DNA from 4 places in the Lysinibacillus sp. FSL H8-0500 genome. Region 1 is predicted to be linked to each of the others. Evidence: predicted binding sites of a transcription regulator. Region 1 holds the regulator's gene; each other region holds the start of a gene.
The links. Region 1 encodes LexA, which represses DNA repair genes until DNA is damaged. Its sites were predicted from a motif close to CGAACATATGTTCG; they were not measured.
Positions count from the first base shown of each region.

Region 2: a site for LexA is predicted at 1,690-1,703, ahead of parE (DNA topoisomerase IV subunit B). Genes of this name have one in related genera too.
Region 3: a site for LexA is predicted at 1,874-1,887, ahead of addB (helicase-exonuclease AddAB subunit AddB). Genes of this name have one in related genera too.
Region 4: a site for LexA is predicted at 1,165-1,178, ahead of MHB44_RS15365 (carbohydrate kinase). Genes of this name have one in related genera too.

Region 1 is NZ_CP150292.1:1,407,699-1,410,916, forward strand. It holds partial or broken gene MHB44_RS06515 (IS110 family transposase) at 1-618, shown strand, start outside; gene lexA (transcriptional repressor LexA) at 827-1,444, opposite strand; gene MHB44_RS06525 (LysM peptidoglycan-binding domain-containing protein) at 1,604-1,924, shown strand; gene MHB44_RS06530 (recombinase family protein) at 1,921-2,586, shown strand; gene def (peptide deformylase) at 2,605-3,183, opposite strand; gene MHB44_RS06540 (helix-turn-helix transcriptional regulator) at 3,176-3,218, opposite strand, start outside.
Region 2 is NZ_CP150292.1:2,308,868-2,312,085, reverse strand. It holds gene parE (DNA topoisomerase IV subunit B) at 1-1,671, opposite strand, end outside; gene plsY (glycerol-3-phosphate 1-O-acyltransferase PlsY) at 2,152-2,754, shown strand; gene MHB44_RS10995 (HesB/YadR/YfhF family protein) at 2,776-3,066, shown strand; gene MHB44_RS10990 (spore germination protein) at 3,189-3,218, shown strand, end outside.
Region 3 is NZ_CP150292.1:916,601-919,818, reverse strand. It holds gene addB (helicase-exonuclease AddAB subunit AddB) at 1-1,802, opposite strand, end outside; gene MHB44_RS04200 (TVP38/TMEM64 family protein) at 2,106-2,744, opposite strand; gene MHB44_RS04195 (XRE family transcriptional regulator) at 2,756-3,218, opposite strand, start outside.
Region 4 is NZ_CP150292.1:3,214,723-3,217,940, reverse strand. It holds gene MHB44_RS15370 (MFS transporter) at 1-1,110, shown strand, start outside; gene MHB44_RS15365 (carbohydrate kinase) at 1,213-2,304, shown strand; gene MHB44_RS15360 (pseudouridine-5'-phosphate glycosidase) at 2,309-3,218, shown strand, end outside.

The DNA.
Region 1 (3,218 bases):
AAATTACTAAATCGATTAATTGAACAAGGTTATGTAGATGAAGCCGATGTCGAAAAGAATATTCATGGAAGGTTAGCCCCTAAAAAACAATTGATTACCGATTCTTTATTTGGAACACTCAATGAACATCAACTATTTCTTATTCGCCAATCTTGGCGACACATTGAATATTTGGAGTCATTGGTTTTAGAAATTGAAGAACGGATTAATCAACTATTACAAAATTATCATGAAGAACTTCAATTATTAATGACAATTCCAGGTATAAAAAAAGATACTGCCGCAGTTATCATTGCAGAAATCGGTGTAAACATGAATCAGTTTCCCACATCACAACACCTTGCTTCATGGGCAGGCGTATCTCCTGGTAATCATGAGAGTGCAGGAAAAAGAAAAAGTACGCGTTCTATTAAGGGAAATCCACACATTAAATCGGCCATGTGTGAGGCAGCTTGGGCAGTTTCAAGAAGTCGAAATCGTTGGTTAGCGAACAAATATTGGTCACTCGCAGCACGAAGAGGCAAGAAAAAAGCACTCGTTGCGATTTCGCATCGAATGCTTCGAATTATTTACTCCATGCTACTGAACAAGGAGCCATATAAAGAACCACAATTGGTTTCGTTTAACCAAAAACCAAAAGTTATAAACCAAGATACCTTCCGACAGGTACCTTTGCTTTCTCATTGGCTTTTTTCGTTATTTATAGAATGACCTAGTCCACTTAATAATATTCAAAAAACAAAGGCATTATTTATTTTCACAGAAAAAAGAGGATATATGCTTGGCAAAGAAATGCATAATCCTCAAAGCTTACTTTTATAAAGCATTAATGAACGCGGCGATAAAGGCCTACAACCTGTCCTAAAATGGAAACCTGATCAACGATAATTGGCTCCATTGTTGCATTTTCAGGCTGTAAACGGAAATGATTTTTTTCCTTAAAGAAACGCTTTACAGTCGCTTCATCCTCAGCCGTCATCGCCACAACAATATCTCCATTATCAGCAGTGGACTTTTGCTTGACAATAACTAAGTCCCCGTCAAAAATACCTGCTTCGATCATGGATTCACCCATAATCTCTAACATAAATAATTGGTCCTCACTTGTCCCATAGGCATCTGGTAGCGGGAAGTACTCTTCGATGTTTTCAATCGCCGTAATAGGAGAACCAGCCGTTACTTTCCCGACAAGCGGGACATGAATAACATTTTGCTTTTGAATCGCATCCTCTGGCTCTAAAATTTCAATGGCACGTGGCTTCGTTGGATCTCGGCGAATAAGACCTTTTTGTTCTAACCGAGCTAAATGACCGTGAACGGTTGAGCTTGAAGCAAGTCCAACTGCTTCTCCAATTTCACGTACTGATGGCGGATAGCCTTTCGTGCGCACCTCTTCCTTAATAAAAGCTAGAATATCCTCTTGTCTTTTTGTCACTTTTTTCATATTTGCTCACCTCTTTTTTTTAATATCATTCTTCTTATTTGATAGTATAACAGAATGCGAACATGTATGCAAACATAGGTTCGAAAAGTGTTTGACAAAAACGTTTGTTCGTTTTATTATAGAACGTATATTCCGAACAAACATTCTGGAAAAGGGGTTATGATGATGACTTGGTTAAAGAAGAATACGCATATCTCAATTTTAGCAGGAGCTTGTTTACTGTTTGCAGCATACCTTTACATGACTGATCCAGGAGATATAAGTTACACAAAAATTCAAATTGAGCATGGAGATAGCTTATGGTCGTTAGCAGAGCAATATCGTGGTAAAATGAGTTCAGATGATTGGATTAAGCTTGTTAAAATGGAGAATGAGTTAACAGATATTAAAATTGTAGCAGGAAAATCATTAGTCATACCTGTATTGGGTGATCAAGCCAATCCCATCAAAATCATTGAAATTGCGAGAAGTGAACAATGAGAAATAATCAACTAACAGCCGTTGTCTATTGTCGTGTGAGCACTGAAAAAGAGACACAAAGCTCCTCCTTAGAGCGTCAGCAGGAAGAACTGCAACGCTATGCCAAAGAGCAGGGCTATGAAGTGAAGGGCGTTTTTAAGGACAAGCATAGTGGCTATGATGTAGAACGAGAAGGCTTGCTTGAAATGCTTGATTTCATTAAAGAAAAAAATGTGAGTGCCCTTTTTGTACAAGATGAAACACGTTTAGGTCGTGGAAATGCGAGAATGGCGGTACTGCATTTATTGCAAAAATCAGCAACTGATGTGTTTTCCATGCATGATGCAGGACCCGTTCAATTAAATGAAATGGATACAATGCTGCTTGAGATTTTAGCTATTGTAGAGGAGTATCAGCGTAGAATCCATAATGCTAAAATCCGTCGTGGGATGCGACGAGCCGTGGAAAATGGCTATCGTCCTGAGAATAATTTATCAAATCGTGGCAATCCATATGGGCAGGAGCGCAAGGAATTGCCTGTAGAGGAAATTGTCAACCTACGTAAGCGAGGTTTTACCTTTGAGGAAATTTCCATAACGCTTAAAGGACTAGGCTTTGAGGTGAGTAAAGCCACAGTTCATCGTCGCTTCAGAGAACATCAAGAAGGGTTAGCAGGCAAATAATAAGCCTGCTAATCCTTTTTAGTATAAGCTTTCAATTATTACATTATCTGGTAGCTTAAATGGGTTTTCTTTATTGATTCTGTCATAAAACATAATACCATTTAAATGATCTATTTCATGTTGGACAACAATCGCACCATAACCTGTTAACGACACAATAAATTCTTGTCCGTGTATATCATAAGCTTTTACTTTAATTCGCTCGTAGCGCGGTACAAAGCCATGAACAGGTCGATTGACAGAAAGACAGCCTTCTCCTTCAGGTAAGTAGATCATATTCAATGAATGACTCATAATTTTAGGATTGATAAGCATCATTTCCTGCGTTTGCTCATGGTCATTAAAAAGTACAGCAAACATTCGTTTATCCAGTCCGATTTGATTCGCAGATAGTCCACTTCCTGGTCGTAATTTATACTTTTTCGCTAATATGGGATCTTGGCTATTTTTTAAGTACTGTAGCATAGATAATAAAGTATCTTGATCCTCTTTTGTAACAGGTATCGTCACCTCAGTTGTTTTTTTGCGTAGTAAAGGGGAGTCCTCTTTCACGAAATCCTTCATTGTAATCGTATAGGCTGAAGGAAATTTAGTCATAAATAAATACCTCATCAATCCGACTATTTAATACT
Region 2 (3,218 bases), 900 kb from region 1:
CCAAGCATATTCAACCACTTCTTTTTTCCCTGTTCCTTTAGACACTTTATATAATGGTGGCAGTGCAATAAAGACTTTCCCATCCTCAATAAGCGGACGCATATAACGATAGAAGAACGTTAATAGCAAGACTTGAATATGTGCCCCGTCTGTATCCGCATCAGTCATAATGACAACCTTATTGTAAGCAGAATCTTCAACGGAGAAATCTGAACCGACACCTGCCCCAATCGCATGAATAATGGTTGAAATTTCCTCATTTTTCATAATATCTTGCAGCTTTGCCTTTTCGGTATTAATGACCTTCCCTCGCAATGGTAAAATGGCCTGGAATGTGCGATCACGTCCTTGCTTGGCTGAGCCACCTGCAGAATCACCCTCGACTAAATACAGCTCATTTTTTGCCGCATTACGTGACTGAGCTGGGGTTAATTTTCCTGATAAAATCGTACTTCCCTTTTTATTTTTCTTGCCATTTCGTGCATCCTCACGTGCCTTTCGAGCCGCTTCTCGCACTTGCTGGGCACGAATTGCTTTTCGTACAAGAGAGGCTGATAATTCCGCATTTTCCTCCAGCACATATAAAATTTGCTCCGATACAACACTATCTACAGCGGAACGAGCCTCACTTGTACCAAGCTTGCCCTTTGTTTGTCCCTCAAATTGTAGTAAATGCTCTGGAATTCGCACAGACACGATGGCTGCTAAACCCTCTCGAATATCCGTTCCTTCTAGGTTTTTATCCTTTTCCTTCAGCAAGCCAATTTTCCTAGCATATTCATTAAAAACGCGTGTGAGTGCCGCTTTTGCACCTGTTTCATGTGTCCCACCATCACGTGTACGCACATTATTGACAAAGGATAAAATCGTTTCGGAATAGCCATCGTTATATTGGAAAGCAAACTCTACTTCGATATCATCCTGTATGCCTTCTACATATTTCACAGGATGAAGGACATCTTTTTCTTCATTCAAATACGCAACGAAAGCTTCAATACCGTTCTCATAAAAGAACACATCCTTTTTGCCTTCCTCGCGCTCATCAATTAATTCAATTTTTAAGCCCTTTAATAAAAAAGCTGACTCACGTAAACGCTCTGCTAATGTATCGTAGTTAAATTTTGTCACAGAGAAAATCGTTTCATCTGGTAGAAAATGAACCAGTGTCCCTGTTTGCTTTGTCTGTCCAATTTCTTCAAGCGTTGTTACGGGATGTCCACCGTTTTCAAAGCGCTGACGATATTTTTTCCCATCGCGATGAATCGTTACCTCTAAAAAGGTTGATAGCGCATTCACAACAGAGGAGCCTACACCATGCAAGCCGCCACTTGTCTTATAACCGCCCTGCCCAAATTTCCCGCCAGCATGTAATATCGTAAAAATAATTTCAGGGGTTGGCTTGCCCATTTTATGCATACCTGTTGGCATCCCACGGCCAAAGTCACGCACACTTACACTTTGATCTTTATGAATCGTGACAATAATATGAGCTCCAAAGCCAGCCAGTGCTTCATCCACCGCATTATCTACGATTTCATACACAAGGTGGTGAAGTCCACGGCCATCCGTTGAACCGATATACATGCCGGGTCGTTTGCGTACCGCTTCTAATCCTTCTAATACTTGTATGGCGTCATCATTATAGACGCTAGGTGACTGTTTATTCGTCAAAAAATTCCCCTCCAAAAACAAACGCATGTTCTATTGCTATTCTCATCCTAATCAATCATAGCATTTCCTGTCAAGATCTAGCGACAGGTCTTATTTAATTTTACTCTTTTCAATAGTAAACATCTTCAACACTTTCTTAAAAATGGGATTTAAGCAAGTTAAGTAGCTGCTCTTCTCTTAGTCGTAACATTTGACGCATCATTACGCATTTAGTTGCAAAATAAACTACACACCAATCCTCCATACATCATCAGCAAACATGCTAAAGATAGACTTCTATTCTATCAAAGGAAGGAACAATTGACAAAATGACCATTATCCCTATATTTGCGTTGCTACTCTCTAATGATTGGATTGTCTAACTATTTGAATTCAAGGCTTCCTGTGAATTCTCCTTCCGAACATTGTAGATTCACAAGAAAAAGTGTAAAATACTTGTGACAAACTATTCGTATCAAGTGAAGGAAAGGTGTCTACCTTATGGTGAATGGACTTATTATTTTATGCGCTTATCTAATTGGCTCTATACCTTCTGGGCTATGGATAGGCAAACTTTTTTATCATACAGATATTCGTGAACATGGAAGCGGTAACCTTGGTGCAACCAATACCTTTCGAATATTAGGGAAAAAAGCAGGGATTGTTGTCACGGTGATGGATGTTTTAAAGGGAACAGCGGCTGTTTTACTAGTATCATTGCCCGTTTTCGCAGACAGCCCTATCCATCCATTAGTGCTTGGTCTAGTTGCCGTAATTGGTCATATGTTCCCTATCTTTGCTAATTTCCGCGGTGGAAAAGCGGTGGCAACCTCTGCTGGTGTGTTACTTGGTTATTCATGGCCCCTATTTGTCCTGTTATTTATAACATTTATTGTGACATTAAAAATAACAAAAATCGTTAGCTTAACCTCTATGATCGCCGCATTAGTAGCACTTATCTATGCAATCGTTTATTATTTTGTTACAGGCGATTTTGCATTAGGCATCCTAGTAGCCTTTTTATTTACCTTTATTATTTATCGTCACCGCGCCAATATTGGCCGTATTAAAAATGGCACGGAGCCAAAGGTAAAATGGCTTTAGAGAAGAGAGGAGCATGTACGTATGGACATTGCATTGACAGATCAAGCGCTACAATGGTTTAAACAAGAGATGGAAGTCGAGCCTGGTGATACAATTCGTTTTTATGCTCGCTATGGCGGCTCTAGCCCCTTTCATGAGGGCTTTTCACTTGGCATGACACGTGAGGAACCAATTGCGATTGGTGTTGAAACCGTTATTGATGATGTAACCTATTACATTGAGGAAAAGGACTTATGGTTTTTCAACGAGCATAATTTACATGTAGACGTTGATACAAATAATGATGAATTACAATACGACTATCGTACATAAAGCAGTATATCTCCTTCGAGCTACGTGGGAGATATACTGTTTTTTAATGGCTTCCTTCGTTTATCTCCTTCTAAAGTTGTCTATTCTATAAATAATGAACGTCCATTTGAGGAGGAACGCACATGTCTCTGTCTAACAATACCAATACCTCC
Region 3 (3,218 bases), 490 kb from region 1:
AAAGCCGCTTTTATATCAGAAAGTCGCGCTAAATCAACCGTCGCTACCATCACTTCATCTAAGGTAGGCGGAATTCTCGAAAATTCTAAAGTATCAAAGCCTTCATCAAGAATCTTTGCCGCTTCCTCCAGAGACAGCCCCTGCTCTCCAAACATATAAACAAATTGATCTAGCACAGCTACCCATTCATGCCATGCCTGCTCATGCTCGCTTGCCGCTAACGCATCACCTCGCTCAAGCTCACGATCCTTTAAGGCTTGAAGCTTATCATAAACATGCAATGCCTCTATAAACTCAAATAAAGCAGTCGCTATTGCTCGTCCTGTTTGCGCTCGTTCAAGCTGATCCTGCAAATTTTTTAATGGTTGACGAATTTCATCTCGAATGGCCTCGATTTCTGCCTGCATTGCTCGTTCCTCATCTGTTTGTACACGCGAATGGAACTCTAAGCCACGATATTTTTTATAAAACCAACGAGACTCCTCAAACCAGCGTTCTCCATAAATCCCCTGTGCTAAGCAATAATTTTCTAAACGATCTGCACGCTCACGCCAAATCGCTAACTCAGCCTGTAATGGGAAAAATAAATCTGTTTTGACACTACGAAAAACAGGCTCATATTTCCAATTAGAAGTTATTACCTCTAATGCGGAACGACTTAGCTCAATTAAAGGATGGTGAAGCATTGTCTTTTTTGTATTTGTAAAAATAGGAATTTCATATTGTTGAAAAATACTTGTAATAAGTGGATCATATAATTCCGCCTGGCGATACAGTAGTACAATATCACGATAACGATAACCATCTTCCCTAGTTAGCTTCGTTATTTCCCGGGCAATGGCATGCACCTCTGCTCGGCGATTAGACGCCTCAAACACCTGTACATCTCCTACGTTTTTTTTTGTTTGCGGCACTATATCAGCAAATCGAGCCTCTATATGCTGTAAATCGTTGGAAGAGAATCTTCTTGTATGATAAAAATGGATTGGTGCATCAACTTCAATGCCTTCTTCTTGTACAATATCATGCAGTCGTTGATTGGTTAATGCCGCCTCATGAAATAAAGCCTGCTCATCGAATGCCTCATCCATATGATCGAATGGTAGAACAACTGTTACTTGTCTCGTAACCTTTAATAATTCTCGCACTAGCTCTAGCTCTCGCACAGTAAAGGCTGTGAAACCATCAATATAAATAGTCGCTTGTTTCATTGTTTCTGCATATTTTAATTGCTCAGTTAGAATTGGATAATAGCCCTCACTATCGACATAGGTTGTCCCAAGCTGTTCCTCTAATGCCTGTAACACAACATGCAAATCACTTGCTTTAGCCTGTAATGTATGCGGTGCATCAATTGCCTTTAACGAGGCTATTACCTCTGCTAAAACAGTGCTATTGACACTATAACGGCTAAACTCCTTTAACAGCGCTTCAATTTCCTCTGTAAAGCCACGTTTGCCAGCAGCTTGTCGAAATAAAGAGAATCCGCTTTGTTGTTCCTCTAACAATTTGCGAATCAGCATGCGATAACCATAGCCATTTACTTCTTTACGAGCAATCCCACCTGTCTCCTGCAGCACAAGCCATGCTAAACGTTTAAATGTCATCACCTGTGCACGAATTAAACCTTGTACACCATGTTTATTCGTTAGTTCATATTCTGTAGAATAGGACATCTGATCAGGAACAATAATAAAAATAGGATGACCTAATGGATCTGACTTGAGTTGCTCGACAATTTCCTTATAAATAAAAGCGGATTTCCCTGTTCCCGAACGCCCCGAAACAATACGCAATGTCATGAACTTCTCCCCCCTTTTTTAATTTGAGATTGAGTGGACTTCTGGCTGTTTTGAACAGCTTAACCCCATTTTGAACAATTGTTCTGCTAGTTTCATCACTTTAATCCTGTTATTGAGCGATTTCACTGCTGATTTGATCACTTTAACCTTATTATTGAGCGATTCTACTGCCAAATTGATCACTTTACTTAAATTCTATCGAAAAAAGCTAGTAAATACTATCTAACAAGCTTCATTTGGTAACAATTAAAAACAGCCTCTTCTCATCTATAACAAAAAAAGGCTGTTTGCTTGGTTAAGTTATTAACTTGCATGTTTATCTCGGTTTTCTGGCAAATTTCGCGCTTGCCGTAAATCTCTCTCAACACGCGCATTCAAACGTTTCTCGATCAGCTTGCCTATCCACCATAAAATCAAAATCGCAACAGCTGCAATCACCAATCTTACAGGGCTCGTCAGTAATGATTTTAAATCATAGCCGAGGACACTCATCCCTAAAATCATGACAAACTTTCCAGCTAGTAAAACAATTAAGTAAAACTTTTTATGAATATTGGACAATCCAGCAACAATATTGACAATAACAGATGGTGTAAAAGGGAAGCATAGCAGAACAAACAGAGGGCTAAGGCCGTTCATATCCACCCATTGAATAAGCCTTTGTACTTTTTTACTGCCTGTCAAAAATCGCAGCTTTGGATGCTTGCCAAAATGACGAACAAGCAAAAATACCGCATAAGATCCAGCGACAGAACCTAACCAAGATAATAAAAACCCTACCCATAATCCAAATGCACTTGCATTGGCTACAACGAACACGACTAATGGTAAGAATGGTAAAAACGCTTCTAAAAATGGTAGCAATAAACCAATAATTGGACCAAGTGTTCGATACTGTGCCGCAATTTGTTCAATATTTTCTACAGTAAACCATTCACTCACTATTGACACCTCTATTTATACTGTAAAATTAAATGTAAAATGGTTAGCCCTTCTGATGTATTGCGATACTCATGGGGTTGATGCCCTGAGAATACTAGTGTATCCCCTTCATCCAGTAATTCATGCATATCTCCAGCAGAAATCATGGCTTGTCCTTTAATAACGATTACAGTTTCCTCTACCCCTTCTGTATGAGCTTCACTCCTGCTTACTGCGCCAGGTTCCATTTCAACCTTATAAAATTCCCAGCCCCTCTCAGGACTATAGGGAATAATGGAATACACGCGATAACGTCCCTCATCCTCATCCACATGTGGTGCATTTTTGCTGCTATAACGTGTGTAATGAGCGGTTGGCGGCTGTAATAAAGAGGAAAAAGAAACACGCATACCTGCTGCAATTTTCCAAATCGTTGATACAGTGGGATTTGCCTCCCCTTTTTCAATTTGAGCGAGCTGTGCCTTACTGACACCT
Region 4 (3,218 bases), 1.8 Mb from region 1:
GCCTTAGCATTTGCCATCAGCTTATTTTTATATGGTATATCAGGACCGTTTATGGCAGCACTACTTGAAATTATAGGCTTAAAGAAAATGATGTTAAGCGCAATGGCCACTTTAGCTGTAGGGCTGACCTTGACGTTTTTTATAAGTCAATCATGGCAATTAATCATTATTTGGGGAGGCATTATAGGCCTTGGTGCAAGTCTCTTTTTAACAGTACTTAGTCCTTATGTAGCCAATCATTGGTTTGTGAAACGAAGAGGGTTAGCGGTTGGTATTCTAACGGCTAGTACGGCGACAGGTCAATTAATTTTACTACCAGTTCTAGCTATGATGATTGAACACTATTCTTGGAGAGGTGCCATCAGTTTAATTCTTATTCTTAGTGTCGTAATGTTTATATTGATTGCTATCGTCATTAAAAATAAACCTCAGGATATCGGTACCACGCCTTATGGGCAGGAAGATGTGGTAGAGGAGCAAGCAATTCAACTAAATAAAAATCCAATTACGATTGCCTTTAATGGTTTGTTAGTGGCAGTTAAAGTAAAAGCGTTTTGGCTATTAGCAGGTAGCTTTTTTATTTGCGGGCTATCGACAAGTGGATTAATTGGTACGCATTTTGTTTCCTATTGTATTAGCTTTGGTATTCCTTTAGTGACTGCTGCGTCATTGCTGTCATTTATGGGTGTCTTTAATTTACTTGGTACAACGATCTCAGGCTGGTTATCTGATCGTTTTGATAATCGTTGGCTATTGTTTTGGTATTATTTATTAAGAGGGGCTTCTTTATTATTACTGCCTTATGCACTTGTACAAGGATCACTTGTGTTATTAACAATTTTTACAATTTTTTATGGCTTGGATTGGATTGCCACAGTGCCGCCAACCATTAGCATTACTCGCCAAACATTTGGTATGCAGCAAAGTAGTGTCATCTATGGCTGGATATTTGCAGCACATCAGATAGGGGCCGCCGTTGCTGCATATGGGGGAGGACTTATCTATAAGTTTTTCAATGCCTACACATGGGCTTTTTTCCTAGCAGGTCTATTTTGTGCCATGGCGAGTTTATTTGTGATTATCATTAAAAAGCAACCTAAAGCGTATTAAATAATGAAAAGGTTGGACATCAATAAATGGGTTCAACTTTTTTTTGACTTATATCAAACAAAAGTTTATAATGTAAACAAATATAATAAAAGGTGATGCTATGTGAATGAAAGAGAACAGGCGGTGCTTGCTTTAATTCGCCAGAATCCGTTTATGTCTCAGCAAGAGATGGCAGATGCTATGAATCTGTCTCGTCCCGTACTTGCGAATTTAGTGTCTAATTTAATGAAGCAAGGAAAAATTGTAGGCCGTGCTTATATTTTACCCGAGGAAAATGAAATTATTTGCATCGGTGGCGCTAATTTAGACCGCAAATTCCATGTAAAGGGCAATGTTCAATTTGGAACATCTAATCCTGCCAGTTCTTCCTTTAGTGTAGGTGGCGTTGGTCGAAATATTGCTGAAAACTTAGGCAGATTAAACCACCAAGTGACGTTACTGACAACGGCAGGTAAGGATGCTGATTGGCAAGTGATCCAAGAGGCTTCGGAATCCTTTATGAATCTACGTTATGTAGAGCAGCTTGCAGAGGCTTCTACAGGCTCTTATACTGCCATAATGGATGAACAAGGGGAGCTAGCACTAGCTGTAGCGAATATGGAGGTTTATGACCTTCTGTTACCTAGCTTGTTGAAAAAGCATGAAACAATGCTTGTCAACGCAGGCTGTTTTATTTTGGATTTAAACTGTCCAAAGGAAACAGTGGCGTATATCCAGCAAGTAGCTATTGCGCGTGCTATTCCACTTGTTATTGTGCCCGTATCCTCGCCAAAAATGAATCGACTACCTGAAACATTACAAGGCGTAACTTGGTTTATTTGTAACACGGATGAAGCGGAAACGATTGTTGGACATAAAATTGAAAACGCTACCCATTATGAAAAAGCATTACAACAGCTCCTACAATTAGGTGCTGAGCATGTTATTATCACGGCTGGCAGCAAGGGTGTTTATGCAGCGTCTACAACGATTGCACCTCGTCATTTTGCTGCAAAAGTGATTAACAAAATTGAAGATGTGACAGGAGCAGGAGATGCCTTTGTCAGCGCTGTTATTCATAGTTGGCTGACCGGACAATCCTTTGCGACATGTATTGATGCTGGATTAACCAATGCAAAAAATACATTGGCCTCTCCTTATACAGTAAGACCTGAATTATCAGTAGATTTGTTGAAAAATGAAATGGAGGAATAACAACATGAAAGAATTCATCGTATTATCAGAAGAAGTAAAAGCAGGACAAGCAAAAGGTCTACCAATCGTTGCATTAGAATCAACAATTATTTCACACGGTATGCCATATCCACAAAACGTGCAAACTGCGCGTGAAGTTGAGCAAATTATTCGCGATAATGGTGCAGTCCCAGCAACCATTGCATTAATTGATGGCAAAATTAAAATTGGTTTATCAGATGAAGAGCTTGAAATGTTTGGAAATGCGGAGGATGTAGCAAAAGCTTCACGTCGTGACTTAGGCTACTTACTAGCAACGAAAAAATTAGGTGCTACAACTGTTGCAGCGACAATGATCTGTGCAGAGCTTGCAGGTATTGAAATCTTTGTCACAGGTGGTATTGGCGGTGTACACCGCGGTGCAGAAACAACAATGGACGTCTCTGCTGACTTAGAAGAATTAGCACAAACAAATGTTGCGGTTATTTGTGCGGGTGCAAAATCTATTTTAGACATCGGTCTTACACTAGAATACCTTGAAACAAAAGGTGTGCCAGTGGCTGGCTATGGTACGGCTGAATTACCAGCATTCTATACACGTCAAAGTGGCTTCGATGTCAACTTCCAGCTTGATACACCAGAGGAAGTGGCGGAAATGCTGCGTGCGAAATGGCAATTAGGTTTAAAAGGTGGCGCTGTGATCGCAAACCCAATTCCAGAAGCGGATGCACTAGAACATGCCTTTATTACAAACATTATTGAAAAAGCTTTAACAGAAGCTGAAGAAAATGGTATTCAAGGTAAAAATGTTACACCATTCTTACTTGGCAAAGTTAAAGAATTAACAGAAGGTAAAAGTCTTGATGCCAACATTGCATTAGTGAAAAACAATGCAGTAGTCGGCGCGAAAATTGCTGTAGCTTACAATCAATTAA